4 regions of the Undibacterium sp. Ji83W genome follow, and region 2 is predicted to be linked to each of the others. Evidence: predicted binding sites of a transcription regulator. Region 2 holds the regulator's gene; each other region holds the start of a gene.
The links. Region 2 encodes sigma-54, which starts transcription at its own class of promoters, with help from an activator protein. Its sites were predicted from a motif close to TGGCANGNAANCTGCTTT; they were not measured.
Positions count from the first base shown of each region.

Region 1: the regulator sigma-54 is predicted to act here: its motif matches at 2,102-2,119, upstream of adh (aldehyde dehydrogenase).
Region 3: the regulator sigma-54 is predicted to act here: its motif matches at 2,138-2,155, upstream of urtA (urea ABC transporter substrate-binding protein).
Region 4: the regulator sigma-54 is predicted to act here: its motif matches at 1,928-1,945, upstream of prpB (methylisocitrate lyase).

Region 1 is NZ_JBMPOZ010000003.1:37,686-42,624, forward strand. Features, by position in the region: gene ACO0LD_RS06955 (Tex family protein) at 1-1,883, shown strand, start outside; gene adh (aldehyde dehydrogenase) at 2,177-3,697, shown strand; gene ACO0LD_RS06965 (DUF779 domain-containing protein) at 3,919-4,308, shown strand; gene ACO0LD_RS06970 (sigma-54-dependent Fis family transcriptional regulator) at 4,309-4,939, opposite strand, start outside.
Region 2 is NZ_JBMPOZ010000034.1:33,005-37,943, forward strand. Features, by position in the region: gene ACO0LD_RS30150 (KpsF/GutQ family sugar-phosphate isomerase) at 1-71, shown strand, start outside; gene ACO0LD_RS30155 (KdsC family phosphatase) at 71-604, shown strand; gene lptC (LPS export ABC transporter periplasmic protein LptC) at 601-1,245, shown strand; gene lptA (lipopolysaccharide transport periplasmic protein LptA) at 1,260-1,829, shown strand; gene lptB (LPS export ABC transporter ATP-binding protein) at 1,831-2,586, shown strand; gene ACO0LD_RS30175 (RNA polymerase factor sigma-54) at 2,598-4,088, shown strand; gene hpf (ribosome hibernation-promoting factor, HPF/YfiA family) at 4,196-4,543, shown strand.
Region 3 is NZ_JBMPOZ010000002.1:516,922-521,860, reverse strand. Features, by position in the region: gene ACO0LD_RS06480 (EAL domain-containing protein) at 1-182, opposite strand, end outside; gene ACO0LD_RS06475 (ATP-binding protein) at 262-1,584, opposite strand; gene urtA (urea ABC transporter substrate-binding protein) at 2,214-3,467, shown strand; gene urtB (urea ABC transporter permease subunit UrtB) at 3,566-4,939, shown strand, end outside.
Region 4 is NZ_JBMPOZ010000001.1:395,907-400,845, reverse strand. Features, by position in the region: gene ACO0LD_RS01850 (response regulator transcription factor) at 1-37, opposite strand, end outside; gene prpR (propionate catabolism operon regulatory protein PrpR) at 154-1,767, opposite strand; gene prpB (methylisocitrate lyase) at 1,986-2,876, shown strand; gene prpC (bifunctional 2-methylcitrate synthase/citrate synthase) at 2,962-4,110, shown strand; gene ACO0LD_RS01830 (GNAT family N-acetyltransferase) at 4,128-4,601, shown strand; gene acnD (Fe/S-dependent 2-methylisocitrate dehydratase AcnD) at 4,657-4,939, shown strand, end outside.

The DNA of each region.
Region 1 (4,939 bases), on a different contig from region 2:
ACCCCGGCGTTGCGGACGTCAAAGCCGCCCTTGATGGTGCGCGTCAGATCCTGATGGAACGCTTTGCCGAGGATGCGACCCTATTGCAGGCTCTGCGTGAATACCTGAATGACCACGGCATCGTGGAATCCAAGGTCGTTGCTGGCAAAGAAGAAGCTGGTGAAAAATTCGCCGATTATTTCGACTATTCAGAAACCCTGGGCACCATCCCTTCTCACCGCGCCCTGGCCCTGTTCCGTGGCCGCCGTGAAGAAATGCTGACAGTCAGCCTGCGCCTGGATAGCGAAGAAGAAAAACCAAAATGGGATGCACCGCTGAACCCATGCGAAAGCCGCATCGCTGCCCGCTTTGGCGTGAGCCAGAAAGACCGCCCAGCCGATAAATGGCTGGTGGATACAGTGCGCTGGGCCTGGCGCGTCAAGGTCTTCATGCATCTCGATACTGAGCTGATGGGCAAGCTGCGCGAAACCGCAGAAGTCGAAGCCATCAATGTATTTGCCCGCAACCTGAAAGCCCTGCTGCTGGCAGCACCTGCTGGCCCACGCGCCACCATGGGTCTTGATCCTGGCCTGCGTACCGGCGTCAAGGTGGCGATTGTTGATGCGACGGGCAAGGTCGTTGAATATGCGACTATCTACCCGCATCAGCCACGCAATGACTGGGATGGTTCCCTGCATGTATTGGCGCAACTGGCGGCTAAACATAATGTATCGCTGATCTCTATCGGCAATGGCACGGCTTCGCGTGAAACCGACAAGCTGGCAGGCGATTTGATCAAGCTCAAACCCGAGCTCAAGCTGACCAAGATCGTGGTCTCTGAAGCTGGCGCATCTGTCTATTCCGCTTCTGAATTTGCATCCAAAGAATTGCCTGACCTGGATGTGTCCATCCGTGGTGCGGTATCGATTGCACGCCGCCTGCAAGACCCACTGGCTGAGCTGGTGAAGATTGATCCCAAGTCTATCGGCGTAGGCCAGTACCAGCATGATGTTAGCCAGTCACAACTGGCGCGCTCACTCGATGCAGTGGTTGAAGATTGCGTGAATGCGGTTGGTGTCGATGTGAATACCGCTTCTGCCCCTTTGCTGGCACGCGTGTCTGGCCTGTCGTCCAGCGTGGCGCAAAGCATCGTCAATTTCCGCGATGCCAAGGGCATGTTTAATTCACGTTCCGACTTGCGCTCTGTACCGCGCCTGGGTGACAAGACCTTCGAGCAGGCAGCCGGTTTCTTGCGCATCATGAACGGCAGCAACCCGCTCGATGCTTCTGCAGTCCATCCTGAATCTTATCCTCTGGTAGAAAAAATCCTGGCGGATATCAAGAAGGACGTGAAGGGCGTCATCGGTGATGCTGGTTTGCTGAAGTCTTTGAATCCAGCCAAATACGCCGATGAAAAATTTGGTGTACCGACTATCACCGACATCATCGGTGAACTGGAAAAACCAGGCCGTGACCCACGTCCAGAATTCACTACCGCCACCTTCAAGGACGGCGTAGAAGAAATCAAGGATTTGCGCCCTGACATGATCCTGGAAGGCGTGGTCACCAACGTGGCTGCCTTTGGTGCTTTCGTTGATATCGGTGTGCATCAGGATGGCCTGGTACATATCTCTGCCTTGTCGAATACTTTCGTCAAAGACCCGCATACAGTTGTTAAAGCCGGGCAAGTCGTCAAAGTGAAAGTGCTGGAAGTCGATGTCAAACGCCAGCGTATCGCCCTGACCATGCGTTTGACAGATGCTGCATCTGTGGCAGGCAGCAAGCCTGAACAACGCGGTGACCGTAATGACGCCAAGCGCCTCAATCAACACCGCTCACAAGCCCAGGCACCAGCACCTGCTGGTAATGCAATGGCAGCGGCGTTTGCGAAATTGCGTGGGTAAGTAGTAACTAAGCAATAAGCAAGCAATAAACTCAATGATCAGACTGTCCCAAATTGTGACAGTCTGATCAGAGTTGCGAAATAATGTTACACCCGGATTTTCTATATACCTCTTCCCAGCAAGTCCATCACCAGTACCAGCAGTAAATTCCCCTCTGTACCCTTCCTATCTCCAGTCTGCACCTGCTGTGTTTTTCTTTCAGGAAAACATTTCCAGCATGGCACGCCGTTTGCGTTGTTATCCCCGTGTCGCAGCTTATGCGCACCATCTAATAAACAACGGAGACCACCATCATGAACATGGCAGACATCAGCAAACTCGGTATCAGCAATCCTTTCGCCAAACGCTACGATAATTTCATAGGCGGTAAATTTGTGGCACCGGTCAAGGGTGAATATTTCGAGAACATCAGCCCTGTCATCGGCCAGGCATTTTGCGAAGTGGCGCGCTCAACGGCTGAAGATGTGGAACTGGCACTTGATGCTGCCCATGCTGCAAAAGTGGCCTGGGGTAAAACTTCGCCAGCCGAGCGCGCCAACATTCTCAACAAGATCGCTGATCGCATGGAAGCCAATCTGAGCCTGCTCGCGACCGCAGAGACTATAGACAATGGCAAACCCATACGCGAAACCATGGCGGCAGATATTCCGCTGGCGATAGACCACTTCCGTTACTTTGCCGGTTGCATACGTGCGCAGGAAGGCTCGGTTTCACAGATCGATGACCAGACTTATGCCTATCACTTTCATGAACCGCTAGGCGTCGTTGGCCAGATCATTCCATGGAACTTCCCTATCCTGATGGCAGTGTGGAAAATGGCACCTGCCCTGGCCGCAGGCAATTGCATCGTCATGAAACCGGCAGAACAGACACCGGCCTCCATCATGGTATTGGTTGATTTGATCAAGGACCTGTTACCACCCGGAGTCTTCAATGTCGTCAATGGCTTTGGCCTGGAGGCAGGCAAGCCACTGGCATCAAGCAAACGCATCGCCAAGATTGCCTTTACCGGTGAGACTGGGACTGGCCGCTTGATCATGCAATATGCTTCGCAAAACCTGATTCCTGTAACTCTGGAACTGGGTGGCAAATCGCCGAATATCTTCTTTGCCGATGTCATGGAAAAAGATGATGCCTTCTTCGACAAATGCCTGGAAGGCTTTGCCATGTTTGCGCTGAACCAGGGTGAAGTCTGCACCTGCCCTTCACGCGTATTGATACAGGAATCCATCTATGACCAGTTCATGGCCAGGGCCATCAAACGTGTTGCCGCCATCAAGCAGGGCAACCCGCTCGACAGCGCCACCATGATAGGTGCGCAGGCTTCACAGGAACAACTGGAAAAAATCCTGTCTTACCTGGACATAGGCAAACAGGAAGGCGCGCAACTCTTGATAGGCGGCGAAAGAAATATGCTGGATGGCGATCTAGCCAAGGGTTACTACGTCAAACCGACCATCTTCCAGGGCCACAACAAGATGCGCATCTTCCAGGAAGAAATCTTTGGCCCGGTAGTGTCCGTCACGACCTTCAAGGATGAAGAAGACGCGATCTCTATCGCCAACGATACCCTGTATGGCCTGGGTGCAGGTTTGTGGACACGCGACGGTTCCCGCGCCTTCCGCGTTGGCCGCGCCATCGAAGCTGGCCGCGTCTGGACTAATTGCTACCACCTGTATCCGGCGCATGCTGCATTTGGCGGTTATAAACAATCCGGCATAGGACGTGAAAACCACAAGATGATGCTGGATCATTATCAACAGACTAAAAACCTGCTGGTGAGCTATAACCCGAATGCGATGGGGTTCTTTTAGTAATCATTAAATTCAAGACCTCTCAACACAGAGGCACAGAGACACAGAGAAGAGCAAGAGAAGGTCAAAACACAATCTTATCTCTGTGTCTCCATAAAAGTAGAGACACAGAGACAAATTTTAAAATATATCCTTCCAGGATTTCTCTTGCCTTTCTCTGTGTCTCCGTGTCTCTGTGGTGAGCTTTTTGGTCTTTACGTAAAACAACCGAAACAAACAAAATGACCACCACACCCGCCCGCGTCACTGCAACTCCCGCTGCACTCGAATTTATCAGTACGCTGCAAACCAAATACGGCCCGCTATTATTTTTCCAGTCTGGCGGTTGCTGTGATGGCAGTTCACCGCTTTGTTATGCAAGGAATGAATATGGCATAGGCGATGCCGATGTGTATCTGGGTGATCTGGATGGCACGCCGTTTTATATGGGCAGCGATCAGTTTGAATACTGGCGGCACACGCAACTGATCATTGATGTCGTCAATGGCATGGGTGGCATGTTTTCACTCGACAATGGCACGGGCAAGCGTTTCCTGACGCGCTCGCGCCTGTTCACTGATGAAGAAAATGATTTGCTTGGTACTGCGGTTTTGCACGGCCCGCAGGTTTGATCAGTCACTCTTCAGAGCGGCTAGCTTGCGATAAATTGTATTGCGCGACACGCCCAGGGCCTTGGCCGCAGCAGTGACATTACCCTGATGCTGTTGCAGGGTCTGTTGTATGGCATCCATTTCCAGCGCGTCCAGACTGGATGGTGTTTGACTCAAGGCTATGGCGACGGGCTTGAGTGCCATGTCCATGTCTTCCAGAAAATCTTCAGGCAAATGTTCGAGACGAATTTCCATATCGGCGTCCGTCATGACAATGGCGGTGCGCAAGAGATTCGTCAATTGGCGGAAGTTACCCGGCCAGCCATGCGCGTGAAACAACTGCATGACTGTAGGTGCTATCCGGTATTGCCTGCCTTCGCTTTCTGTCGCCAGGACTTTGGCAATGACAACATCAAGGTCTGTGCGTTCGCGCAAGGGTGGCAGGCGCACTACCAGGCCATTCAGGCGGTAATACAGGTCATCACGGAATTCGCCTTTGCCTATCATCTCGCGCAAATTACGATTGGTGGCGCAGATCAGGGCGAGGTTGACCGGGATGGATTTGCTGCTACCGAGAGGAGTCACCATGCGTTCTTGCAAGACCCGCAGCAAACGGGCTTGCAGATTGAGGGGCATGTCACCGATTTCATCA
Region 2 (4,939 bases):
TCGCTGACGACAGCGGCAAACTGGTGGGTGCCTTGCATATACATGACCTGACCAGGGCCAAGGTGATTTGATGAATAATTCTGTAGATTCTGTAGAACGAGCCAGCAAAGTCCGGCTCATGATCTTTGATGTAGACGGTATTTTGACCGACGGCAGCCTGTATTTTGGCCCCGAAGGTGAAACGATGAAGTGTTTTAACGTGCTCGATGGGCAAGGTATCAAACTCTTGCAACAGGCAGGCATCATCACGGCCATCATCAGTGCGCGGCAATCGGCCATCGTCAGCAAGCGTGCGGCTGACCTTGGCATCAGCCATGTCAGCCAGGGCGTCCATGACAAGAAAAGCGCATTCCTTGAACTGCTGGCGAAGCTTGATATCCCTGCGCAAGACTGCGGCTTTATCGGTGACGATGTGATTGATTTGCCAATACTGACAAGAGTTGGCTTTGCTGCCAGCGTACCGAATGCCCATGCCGAAGTCCAACAACGCGTGCTATACATTACCAAAGCCACTGGCGGCCAGGGTGCCGCGCGCGAAGTCTGCGACTTCATCCTGCGTGCCCAGGGTAAATATGAACAGGCTTTGCAAGCATATCTGACATGAAATCCCACATGACCATAGACCGCTTCCGCATCTGGCTGGCCGTGATCCTGCTGGGTGTCCTGACCCTGGGTACTATCTGGGTCATGGAGGTCATACGCCGTAATGCCAACGACGAGCAAAACCGCAGCTCGGCCAGGTCAGCGCCTGATTATTATGTAGAGAAATTCAATTTCATACGCCTGTCGAATAATGGCAAAGCCAATTACCACATCACCGGCGACAGCCTGGTGCATTTGCCGCGTACTGACAATATAGAAATCAAGCACCCGCAAATCAACAGCTTTGACCAGGACAGGCCGCCCCTGCACCTGCGTGCTGACCTGGCCGTGGTGTCACAAAAATCATCGCTGGTCACACCCAGGCGCGAGCATGATGAAGTTCACCTTCATGATCATGTCAGCATGGAAAGGCCAGAGGGCCTGAGCTCACAATTCGTGCGCGTGGAATCAGATTATCTCTTGCTACTGCCGGATGATGATATCGTGAAAACCGACAAGCCAATATTGATCACGACCGGCAAAGCGGTATCCACGGCGACTGGCATGATTGCCAATAATTCTACCCAACATCTGTCGATGCTGAGCAAGGTTCACATTCAACTCAAGAAGCGTGAAGCAGCTCCCAAAGCAGACAGCAAATAATCAAGAAAGCGAATATGCGTATGATCAATACACCATTCAGCGTCGCCCGCTTATTTAGCCTGGCCTGCCTGAGCCTGGCCTGTGTTTCTGCCCATGCAGAAAAGGCCGACAGTAATAAAGAGACCATCATCGAAGCCGGTTATGGCGAGAGTGATGGCAAGACCAGTGTGCGCAGACTGTCCAAGGGTGTCTCGCTGGTGCGCGGTACACTGAACGTCAAGGCAGAAAATGCCGTCGTCACCGAAGGCCCGAATGGCGATCAGTTTGTCGTCCTGACTGGCGGCAGTAACCGCAAGGTCAGCTTCCGCCAAAAACGTGATGGCGGCCCTGATCTGTGGGTAGATGGCGAAGCTGACCGTGCCGAATACAATCAAAGTACAGAAATCGTCAAATTCATTTCCAAGGCCAAGGTGCGCTACCTGGAAGGCAAGCGTGTCACCCAGGAACAAGAAGGCGAATACCTGTCTTACGATAGCAAGAATGACTTTTTCATCGGCACCAACTCGACCAGTGGCCAGCATGTGGATGGTTCTGGCAGCCTGAAAATCATCTTGCAACCAAAACCAGAAAAACAGGCTAATTAAGATGACAGTACAGTCCAGCAGCACCTTGCTCGTCAAGGGCCTGCAAAAGCGCTATGGCGCGCGCCAGGTGGTGCGCGATGTTTCCCTGCTACTGAAAAGCGGTGAAGTAGTGGGTTTGCTGGGGCCGAATGGCGCAGGCAAGACCACCTCGTTTTACATGATCGTTGGACTGGTACCTTCCGACGCCGGGGATATCACGATTGATGATGTGAATATTTCACAACTGCCTATCCATGAGCGGGCGGTACTGGGTTTGTCTTATCTGCCGCAAGAAGCTTCGGTATTTCGCAAGCTGACGGTGGAAGACAATATCCGCGCCGTACTCGAATTGCAAAAAGACAGCGAAGGCAAATATCTTGGTGCCAAGAAAATTGAGCAAAGGCTCAATGCTCTGCTGGCAGATTTGCAGATAGAAAAAATACGCGAGAGCCAGGCGCTGTCACTTTCAGGTGGCGAACGCCGCCGGGTAGAGATTGCCCGCGCTCTGGCCACCAACCCCCGCTTTGTGTTGCTGGATGAACCCTTTGCTGGTGTTGACCCGATTGCCGTGATCGAGATCCAGCGCATTGTGCGCTTCCTCAAGGAACGCGGCATAGGCGTGTTGATCACGGACCATAATGTGCGCGAGACCCTGGGTATCTGTGATCACGCTTACATCATTAATCAAGGCGCGGTACTTGCCAGTGGCAAGCCTGACGACATCATACAAAATGAATCTGTACGTCGCGTTTATCTCGGAGAACATTTCCGGATGTGACGGGAATCATCATGAAACAAAGCCTGCAACTACGTACCTCACAACATCTGGCCTTGACGCCGCAATTGCAGCAATCAATACGATTATTGCAGTTATCGACTTTGGAATTGCATCAGGAGCTGGAGACGCTGCTGACTGACAATCCCATGCTGGAACGCGTCGATGATCCGCTCGACCACGCCGTGCGCCTGCTGGCCGACGGTGCCATCAATACCAGCAGCACTTCTGCCGATGCCGGCATGGAAGCACCCGCAGCAAGAGAAGACAGTGACAGGGCTGCTGAACCAGTGGCGGCTGATGCTGAAACCGTCATCAGCAATGACAGCACTACCTCCAGTGAAGAAGACTGGGGCTTTGATGACGTGCAGCATGGCAGCAAATCAGGCGATGATGAAGATGGCCGCCCGCAACTGGGCGCAGCCCATGTCACCCTGCGTGAACACTTGCTGGAACAGATGCGCCTGAACCTGCGCGAACCACGTGACCGCGCCCTGGTCGAGCTGATGATAGATGCGCTGGACAGCAATGGTTACCTGACTGAAACACTGGATGAAATACATGCCAGTTTGCCACTGGAACTTTGTGTAGAACCAGAAGAGCTGGCTTTTGCCCTGAACATGCTGCAAAGCTTTGACCCGGCTGGTGTCGGCGCACGCAGCCCCTCAGAGTGCCTGGCATTGCAAATCAGGCGCTTGCCCAAGATCGCTTTTGTCACGCGCAGGCTGGCGTTGCAAATTGTTGAAACGCAACTGACTTTATTTGCGCAAAGAGATTTCACCAAACTCAAGAAAATCCTCGACTGTGATGATGAAGATTTGCGCGATGCACAAACTGTCATCCGCATGTGCAAACCCAGGCCCGGCATCGCTTTTGCTGCCGATGAATCTGACTATGTGGTGCCAGATGTCATCGTCAGAAAATCGGGCAATGGCTGGCAAGTCATGCTGAATCAGGACGTCATGCCCAGGCTGCGGGTAAGCAGCATGTATGCCAACATCATGAAACAAAACCGCGGCGAAGCAGGCATGGGCGCACAGCTACAGGAAGCGCGCTGGCTCATCAAGAACATGCGGCAACGCTTCGAGACCATATTGCGCGTTGCACAAGCGATAGTCGAAAGGCAACGCAATTTTTTCACGCATGGTGCTGTTGCCATGCGCCCCCTTGTTTTGCGCGAAATTGCTGATACACTAGGATTACACGAGAGCACTATCTCACGTGTTACAACTCAAAAATACATGTTGACCCCACATGGCATGTTTGAGTTGAAGTACTTTTTCGGCAGCCATGTCGCGACGGAAACAGGGGGTGAAGCATCTTCCACCGCGATACGTGCACTCATCAAGCAGTTGATAGGAGCAGAAGACCAGAAAAGCCCACTCTCTGATAGCAAAATTGCAGACATGCTGGGTGAACAGGGCATGGTAATTGCCCGACGGACAGTTGCCAAATACCGTGAAGCCCTGAAAATCCCCCCAGTCAGTTTGCGTAAATCTTTGTAAGCAGTCCTTGTAATCACGGTTTGAATTGCTATATATGATTTAGCTCAAGGCAAATAAATGCCATGCGCTTATTGTTAAAGCAAGTAACATCACTATAGGAGCACAGTATGAATCTCACCATCAGTGGACACCACGTCGAAGTAACTCCTGCAATTCGTGAATATGTACATACCAAACTAGAACGTATCAGGCGGCATTTCGACCAGGTCATTGATATCGCCGTCATCCTGACGGTGGACAAGCTCCGGGAAAAGGAAAAACGACACAAAGCCGACATTAATTTGCATATCAGCGGTAAAGATATCCACGTTGAAAGTCTGGCGCATGATCTGTATGCAGCAATCGATGCACTGGTAGACAAACTTGATCGCCAGGTCATCAAGCATAAAGATAAAATGCAAGACCATCAGCACGACGCCATCAAGCACATACCTGATCCGGCCTCGGCTTCATAAGACCCCAGTCCTTACCCGAACAGGGTTGTGGACATCCAAAACAAGGACGCTAGAAGGCGTCCTTTTTGTTGGGTGAATGGTTTCTTGTAGGTCTAGTTTCTGACATTTAAAATAAATAATTTACTTTTATTGTCGTTTGTCACATACGCTGCTTAACAAGCTGCGAGTTAGTTGATTCACGGCATTTTTATTATCGTCATTCCAGCGTGCTGTTAGCTGGAATCCAGTGGCGTTCGTTGCATGCCGTGTTATTTGTTACATGCCGTGCGTTGATTAAAAAGATTCCACTCCGTGGATACAAGCCGGGTCTCGGCCCGGCAGCCGAAATACTTTCTTTGCGTCGCCAAAGAAAGTATGTAGTGGTCTAATTTGCCAGGACAGTGAAATAAGAGGAAA
Region 3 (4,939 bases), on a different contig from region 2:
AGTACTGCAGGTGGGATCTTGCCATGGATGGGATGCTGCCAGCGCAACAATGCTTCTGCTCCAACCACATGTCCTGTCTGCAAATCGACTGTAGGTTGATAGTGCAAATGCAATGCATTGGTATCAATGGCGACATTGAGTTCAGCTTCTATATCGATACTGTCTTGTTCTATCGTATTCATGGCGATAGCCCTGTCTGTTCTTCAATATGATTTCAATATGCTGTATGCGATTCTGCCGGCTGACTAATAGAGAGCAGTATCATGACTCAGTCGATGTATTTGTCTGATGCAAAGGTAACCAGACGGTGAAGCAAGTCCCTTTCCCCATGACGCTTTGTACGTCTATGCGTCCGCCATGCTTTTTGATGATGCCGTAGGAAAGTGATAAACCCAGGCCAGTGCCACTACCTACGGGTTTAGTCGTAAAAAAAGGTTCGAAGATGCGATTCAGGTTTTCTTGCGGGATGCCAGAGCCGGTATCCAATACCTTGATCCATGCCATGTCTTTCTCGCATCCAGTGCTGATTTTGATCATGCCGTTTTCTTTGATGGCATGTGAGGCATTCACCAGCAAGTTCATGACTACCTGATTGACCTGGGAAATAATGCATTTCACCAATGGTACCTGGCCATATTCCTTGACGACATTGGCTTTGTATTTGATCTCGTTTTTGACGATGTTGAGGGTGCTGTCTATTCCCTGGTGCAAATCGGCTTCCTGCCAGTCTGTTTCACCGACATGAGAAAAATCCTTCAAAGACTGCACGATATCTTTCACGCGTTTGAGCCCATCCATGGACTCACGCACCAGATCCTGTATGTCTTCCTTTAAAAATTCCAGATCCGCCTTTTCTTTTAGTTCATCCATTTTGCTGACGGCAGTTGGTGGGGACTGTTGCTGTATCAAATCTTCATACTGATTGATGACTTCAAATAATTTTTCTACATAGTTTTGCAAACTGCCGATATTTGAATTGATAAAACCTATGGGGTTATTGATTTCGTGTGCAATACCAGCGGCCAGTTGGCCGACCGAAGCCATTTTTTCTGATTGCAATAGCTGCTCGTGGGCTTCTTGCAGTTTTTTGATCAAAAGATGTTGCTCTTCACCTTTCTTGAACAAGGCTGCTTCCATCTCCTTGCGTTTGGTGATGTCAGTCAAGGAACCCACAACTTCAACAGGATTACCATCTTTGTCACGTATCAACCTCAACATGTCATGCATCCAGACATACTGGCCGCTACGGCTCATGAAGCGGTATTCATAGGTTCTTTCACCCTCGGTAAACAGTTTGGCAATGCTGGAGAAAATCTCGGGTACATCACTAGGATGTATATGCTCAAACCAGAAATTGGGGTCCGCGACCATTTCGTCAGGATGATAGCCAAGTACATGCAAGGCGTTGTTGCTGACGAAAGTCATTTTGAAATCGCCCGTGGGCACACTGCTGTAGATGATAGCTGGGGTATTGTCTATCAGGTATTGAAGCCTGGCATCCGTGGAGATACCTACTACCGAAGCGGGCAGAGGGGCAGCATTAGCTGCGGGTAGAACGCTGAATTCATCAAATTGATTCACCATGACCACCATTAGGAAACAATCAATAAAAATATTGCTTTTTTTAAAATTCCCTTATGTCTACATATTAGAGCAACAAGTATATAAAGTGCTATTTTTTTCAAACAGGTTTTATATGTTTTAGCTCTGCTTCGTATCAATATCCCGAGAATTGCATATTTTTTACTAAGGATTCATAAATTAAATCCAATAAAACATCGGCTTAGGTCAGATTAAAGAAAATTGCGTTTTTGATGAATTGTTGCTTTTCGATATGCTTTTAAAGGCATTTTGCTTTTTTATTCAGACTGCAAGTAAGACTACATAACAGGTGGCGGTCTTATTTTTCGCACAATTTCAGCGCGCAGATGCACCGAAAAGTGGAGTTGGCATATTTAAAAGATCGTTTCGCATCATTTTCGCCAATTTTTTCTAATGTTTTCCTCAGCTCTGTGCACTGGAATAGTTAGCAAGTTTTCTTGTTCCTGACTTGTTTGACTTCGTGCGCATCTACCTCTGCCGGATTTGTAACTATTTAATTATTGGAATTCGTGCTTGGTTTTTTGTTTTTATCAGCTGGCACGTTATCTGCTACTCCACTTGGTGGAAGTTCGGTTTTTCTTTCCATGACCTCACCACTATCAGGAGAAAACATGTCACGTCGTACTGTTTTGAAAGCAACTGCTGTCGCCGCAATGACCCTGGCCGCTTCTGGCTGGCTTACGCAGGCACGGGCCGCCGATACCATCAAAGTCGGCATTCTGCATTCCCTGTCTGGCACTATGGCAATCTCGGAGACATCGCTCAAAGATGTGGCCCTGATGACGATAGATGAAATCAATGCCAAAGGTGGTGTCATGGGCAAAAAACTGGAAGCGGTGATCGTTGATCCTGCTTCTAACTGGCCATTGTTTGCCGAAAAAGCCCGCCAACTGGTATCGCAAGATAAAGTATCCGTGGTGTTTGGTTGCTGGACTTCGGTATCGCGTAAATCCGTATTGCCCGTCTTCAAAGAACTCAATAGCCTGCTGTTTTACCCGGTTCAATATGAGGGTGAAGAGCTGGAGAAGAATGTTTTCTACACAGGTGCTGCGCCTAACCAGCAAGCTATTCCTGCCACAGAATACCTGATGTCGAAAGAGGGTGGTGGTGCCAAGCGTTTTGTCTTGCTGGGTACTGACTATGTGTATCCACGCACCACCAACAAAATCCTGCGCGCCTTCCTGCATAGCAAGGGAGTCAAGGATACTGACATTGATGAAGTCTACACCCCATTCGGCCACTCTGATTACCAGACCATTGTTGCCAATATCAAGAAATTTGCTGCGGGTGGCAAGACTGCGGTTATCTCCACCATCAATGGTGACTCCAATGTTCCATTCTATAAAGAACTCGGCAACGCTGGCCTGAAGGCAACGGATGTGCCTGTCGTCGCATTCTCAGTCGGTGAAGAAGAATTGCGTGGTGTCGATACCAAGCCATTGGTGGGTCATCTGGCAGCCTGGAATTACTTCCAGTCTGTGAAAAACCCGGTGAATACCGAATTCATCAAGAAATGGAAAGACTATGCAGTTGCCAAAAAACTGCCTAATGCCGCAACAGTGGTGACCAATGATCCTATGGAAGCGACTTATGTAGGCATGTATATGTGGAAGCAGGCAGTTGAAAAAGCCAAGTCCACAGATACCGACAAAGTCATTGCTGCCATGGGCGGGCAAACTTTCAAGGCACCTTCCGGTTTTGAATTGACGATGGACAAAACCAATCATCACCTGCACAAGCCAGTCATGATAGGCGAGATCAAGGCGGATGGTCAGTTCAGCGTCGTCTATAAAACCAAGACACCTATCCGCGCGCAACCATGGAGCCCTTTCATTCCGGGCAATGAAGGCAAGCAGAAGCTGTAATTCAATAAGTGTTTAAGGATTGACGCAGACCACTCAGGGCTTTCACATCGATTGCCCTGGGTACTGTTCCTGATTTCCCATCCCTGACCTGGTTGCTTATGATATTTCGTAAAATCTGCACGAGCTTGGTCTTGCTCGTGTTCAGTCTGACAGCGCACGCTGCTATTGATGGCAAGCTCTTGCAGGCGTTGGCGGGTGAGGATCCTGATGCGCGTATTACCGCAGTCAATTCCATAGCAGCCCTGGGTAATGAAGAGGCGGCAGAAGTATTGACTGCACTGAAAAATGAAACTTTATTTGCCAAGGATGTCGCCGTCTATCTGGTAGATGGCGAACAGGCAAAGGATCTTAGCACTGGGAAAATGCAAAAGCTGCCGGATGATGCCGAGGCAATCACCATCAATAATCGTCTGCGTGCTGCCCTGGATAGTGCTCTGTCAGGCCTGAGATTATTTTCACCAGACAAAAATACCCGGCTCGTCGCTGCCACGGCACTGGAAAAAGAAGCAACGCCAGAGCAATTGCCCTTGCTGAACAAAGCCTATCTGAAAGAAAACGATAGCGAAATCAAATCTCGCCTGCAAATGCTGATTGCCACCGCCAATTTGCAAGCCAGTGACCCGGTGGTGCGCAAGGCAGCAGTCAAGGCTTTGCTGGATAGCCCCAACCCCAATTTAAAACCTGTGCTGCAAAAAATGCTGGCACAAAATCCCGATGGTAGTTACAACGAAGCGGATGCCAGCATACGCCTGGAGGCCGCCAATACATTGAATGCCATCGATGGTCGTCTCGCGCGCATGGAATTTGTCGGCAACCTGTTCTATGGTGTTTCCCTTGGCAGCGTATTATTGCTGGCTGCCCTGGGCCTGGCAATCACCTTTGGCCTGATGGGTATCATCAATATGGCGCATGGTGAATTGCTGATGATAGGCGCTTACACCACCTATGTCTGCCAGATGTTGTTCCGCAAATTCATGCCCGGTGCTGTGGATGCCTATTTGTTGCTGGCTCTGCCCGCTGCCTTTTTGGTCTCTGCCGCTGTTGGCATTTTGCTGGAAAGAACGGTGATACGCTGGTTATATGGTCGCCCGCTGGAGACTCTGTTATGCACCTGGGGTATCAGCTTGATTTTAATGCAGGCCGTGCGCTCGATTTTTGGTGCGCAAAATGTTGAAGTTGCCAATCCTTCCTGGATGTCTGGCGGTATCACGGTGCTGGGTTCTCTGGTGTTGTCTTACAACCGCATCATCATTATCTTTTTTGCCCTGTTCGTGGTGCTGGCAGTCTGGCTGATCTTGAACAAGACACGCCTTGGCTTGTTCGTGCGTGCCGTGACACAGAATCGCCGGATGGCTGATTGCGTAGGTGTGGCAACTGGCAAGATAGACATGCTGACTTTTGGTCTGGGCTCAGGAATTGCTGGTTTGGGTGGTGTGGCCTTGTCGCAATTGGGTAATGTCGGCCCTGACCTG
Region 4 (4,939 bases), on a different contig from region 2:
AAACTTTACTATCGTCAACAATAAGTAGTTTTTTCATAATATATTTTATGCAAGATAAATGCCCCCAAAGAGTGTGAGTGGCAGCGTAAATTCATTCTACCTTAGTGAGACACAAAATTCGTGGTTCAGATGATCAATTAATGTTTCAAATGATTACGCTTTTTGCTTCAGGCGTCGCCATAAAGTCGTTCTGCTGATGCCCAGATAGTCCGCAGCCGCTTCGCGGTTGTGATTGAATCTTTCCATGACGAGTTCCAGAGACTCAAGGGCGGGCATATTGTTGACTGTATTGCCTGCATTGACCGTATTCAAGGCGTATTGATGCTGGCCCAGTTCAGGCAGGATTTTCGCGACGAAGCCAGGGGTCAGGGCTTGCAGGGGTTCGGCTGCCAAAAACAGAGCGAGGCGTTCCATGAGATTGCGTAATTCTCTTACATTTCCCGGCCAGTCATAATCTTGCAGCAGGGTGCTGCAACTGCCTATTTCAGCATGCAGATTGGCGTGTGGCCTGATACCCATGGCAGCCAAGGCGTGCTTGAGACACCATTCTGTCAGAGGTAGCAAGTCGTCGGGACGGTCGCGTAATGCGGGCAGATGCAGGCGCAGTACGGCCAGACGGAAATACAGGTCAGCACGAAACTTTCCTTCTTTTACCCGACTTTCCAGGTTGCAATGGGTAGCGCTGATGATGCGTACGTCTACAGGTATCGGGCGCATGCTGCCCACGCGGTTGATCTCCCGTTCTTCCAGTACACGCAATAAACGGGTTTGCAAACTCAATGGCATTTCACCGATTTCATCCAGGAATACCGTTCCTCTATGAGCGATTTCAAACAAGCCTGCATGACCACCCCGTTTGGAGCCGGTGAATGCGCCTTCTTCATAGCCAAATAATTCAGATTCCAGCAGGCTTTCGGCAATGGCGCCACAATTCACGGCAACGAAGGGTTGGCGTGCGCGCGTACTTTCCCTGTGCAAGGCCTGGGCCGCGAGTTCCTTGCCTGTGCCTGTTTCACCTTGTAACAACACAGTCGCCGGAGAGCGGGCAAACAAGGCGATGGACTTGCGGGTAGCCTGCATGAGGGCAGAGTCACCCCGTAAATCGTTCAGCCCATGTTTGGCACGCAAAGATTCTGCGGCAGAGTGGTGCCGTCCCCTGGCCGATTCCAGTCGTGTCAGACGGGCGATTTCCAGGGCATCGTCAAAGGCTTGTCGTATCGATGTGGCGGAATACATGAAAATGCCTGTCAGGCCAGCTTCTTCAGCCAGGTCGGTAATCAGGCCGGCACCGACAATGACCTTGATGCCGCCAGCCTTGAGTTCACTGATCTGGGCACGGGCATCTTCTTCGGTGACATAGGTGCGCTGCTCCAGCGGGAAGCCGAAAGTGGTTTTGAAGTCGGCCAGTTCCGGCATGGTTTCCTGGTAATTGATCAGGCCGATGGCGGGTGACACCTTGCGCGCCCTGGCCAATGCCTGCATGACATCAAAGCCACTGGCCTTGGCGATGACGACAGGGACTGGCAAGCGGTTCTTGAGATAAGCACCGTTAGAACCCGCCGCGATAACGGCATCGCATCTTTCGGTTTGCAGGCGCTCTTTCAGGTATTGCGCGGCCTCTTCAAAACCCATGTGTATGGGTTCTATGTCGGCGCTGACATCATATTCAACCATGATGTCACGGAACATGTCGAACAGGCGTGATATCGACACCGTCCAGATGACGGGCTTGTCCTGATTATCACGAATTGTTGGTGGGTGTTTCATAATTGTTTCATTTTTGCTTGAATGGATGTTTCAATTTTCAATATGAAACAGCATTATGAAACAAAATTGAAACAATGCACAGGCTTTATCCTGCTCTCAAAGAAAATAAGTGTTTGATTTATATGAGGATGATAAGGAAATGTCTTTGTCATGCTCACGCTGGCACGCCGTTTGCAATGTGCATCCCAGAATCTGTTCATTAACCTGAAAGCATACACATGAGTACATACTCCGCAGGTGCCGCCTTCCGCAAGGCGATGCAGGAAGAATCCCCTCTGCAAGTCGTCGGTGCAATCAATGCCAATCACGCCTTGCTGGCAAAACGTGCCGGTTTCAAGGCGATCTACCTGTCTGGTGGCGGCGTCGCAGCTGGTTCCCTGGGTTTGCCTGACCTGGGTATTTCCAATCTCGATGACGTGCTGACCGATGTACGCCGCATTACTGATGTTTGCGACCTGCCTTTGCTGGTGGATATTGATACCGGCTTTGGTTCTTCTGCCTTCAATGTGGCACGTACTGTCAAATCCATGATCAAGTTTGGCGCTGCTGCCATTCATATTGAAGATCAGGTTGGTGCCAAGCGTTGCGGTCATCGCCCCGGCAAGGAAATCGTCAGCAAGCAGGAAATGGTAGATCGCGTGAAAGCTGCAGTCGATGCCCGTACTGACGACAACTTTGTCATCATGGCACGTACTGATGCGCTGGCAGTTGAAGGACTGGAAGCAGCGATAGACCGTGCCCTGGCTTGCGTGGAAGCTGGCGCAGACATGATCTTCCCGGAAGCGATCACTGAACTGGCGATGTACAAGCAATTCGCCAATGCAGTCAAAGTACCTATCCTGGCAAATATCACTGAATTTGGTGCGACCCCTTTGTTCTCGGTCGAAGAACTGGCTGCGGTGGATGTAGGTCTGGTCTTGTATCCATTGTCCGCTTTCCGTGCCATGAACAAGGCAGCAGAAAACGTCTATGGCGCGATACGTCGCGACGGCACGCAAAAGAATGTCGTTGATACCATGCAAACCCGCATGGAATTGTATGAGCGCATCAATTACCACGACTTTGAACAAAAGCTGGATGCATTGTTTGCGCAGCAAAAATCCAAATAAAAAATAAATATACTTTCCCGCCTTTGTGCTGCATCAAGCCAGCAGGTGGGAATAGCACTTTTAATGTATCAATGGAGAAATAATCATGACTGAAGCAGTTCCTTTCAAACCAAAGAAATCGGTTGCCCTGTCTGGCGTCACTGCTGGCAATACTGCCCTGTGCACCGTAGGCAAAACTGGTAATGACCTGCATTACCGTGGCTACGATATCCTGGACGTGGCTGATGCCTGCGAGTTTGAAGAAATTGCCCATTTGCTGGTGCACGGCAAATTGCCTACCGTCGCAGAATTGAACGGTTACAAGACCAAGTTGAAAGCTTTGCGTGGCTTGCCAGCGAATGTCAAGGCAGCGCTGGAATGCTTGCCAGCATCGTCCCATCCTATGGATGTCATGCGTACTGGTGTATCCACACTGGGTTGTGTCTTGCCAGAAAAAGATGATCACAATCACCCGGGCGCGCGTGATATCGCTGACCGCCTGATGGCTTCGCTGGGTTCCATGCTGCTGTACTGGTACCACTATAGCCACAATGGCAAACGCATAGAAACTGAAACCGATGATGATTCCATAGGTGGTCATTTCCTGCACCTGCTGCACGGTAAAAAGCCAATCGCATCGTGGGAAAAAGCCATGCATACATCGCTGATACTGTATGCAGAGCATGAGTTCAATGCGTCCACCTTTACTGGCCGCGTCATCGCTGGCACGGGTTCTGACATGTACTCAGCCATCACCGGCGCGATCGGTGCCTTGCGCGGCCCTAAACATGGTGGCGCAAATGAAGTCGCATTTGAAATCCAGAAGCGTTACGACAATCCTGATGAAGCAGAAGCGGATATCAAGAAGCGTGTAGAAAACAAGGAAGTCGTGATCGGTTTTGGTCACCCTGTGTACACCATCTCTGATCCACGTAACAAGGTCATCAAGGAAGTGGCGCGTAGCCTCTCAAAAGAAGCTGGCGCAATGAAGATGTTTGATATTGCCGAGCGCCTGGAAACCGTGATGTGGGATATCAAGAAAATGTTCCCCAACCTGGATTGGTTTTCTGCCGTGTCCTATCACATGATGGGTGTGCCGACTGCCATGTTCACACCTTTGTTCGTGATTGCCCGTACATCGGGCTGGGCGGCGCACATTATAGAACAGCGCATCGATAACAAGATCATTCGTCCTAGCGCCAATTATGTTGGTCCTGAAGACCTGAAATTTGTTCCTTTGAATAAACGTAAATAAACAATAGAGGTCGCAATATGAAAGAGCAGGCAGACCTGTCCAAACTCAGCACCAGACGCGCTGTGAAGCAGGATCTGCCGCGTCTGCTGGAACTCATCGCCGATGATGATCTGGGCAAGAACCGTGAAGGCGTAGGCTCTGAGGACGCATGTTATGCCGAGGCTTTTGATCGCATAACAGTTGATGACAATCAGTTTTTGATGGTAGCCGAGCTGGATGGCCGCATCATCGCCATGCAGCAGGTCACTTTCATCCCTGGCCTGAGCAGAAAAGGTTCTACCCGCGCCATGATAGAAAGCGTGCGGGTTGATGGCTATCTGCGCGGGCAGGGCATAGGTCACTGGTTCATACAGCAGGCCATACAACTGGCACGCGAGCGTGGCTGCCAGTTGGTACAACTGACCAGCGACAAGAAGCGCATACAGGCGCACAGGTTCTACGGGAGCATGGGCTTCACAGCATCACATGAAGGCTTCAAATTGCAACTCTGAGTTGCTCTATGAAATCTTCTAAACACCGAATACTAATATTTAAAAATAGCGAGCCATGAATACTCAATTCCGCAAGCCACTACCTGGCACTACTCTGGATTACTTCGATACACGTGAAGCAGTAGATGCCATCGTGACAGGTGCTTATGACAAGCTGCCCTACACTTCGCGTGTGCTGGCAGAAAACCTGGTGCGCCGCTGCGACCCGGCTACGCTGACTGATTCCCTGCGCCAGTTCATAGAACGGAAGCGCGACCTGGATTTTCCGTGGTTCCCGGCTCGTGTGGTTTGCCATGATATTTTGGGCCAGACTGCGCTGGTCGATCTGGCGGGTTTAC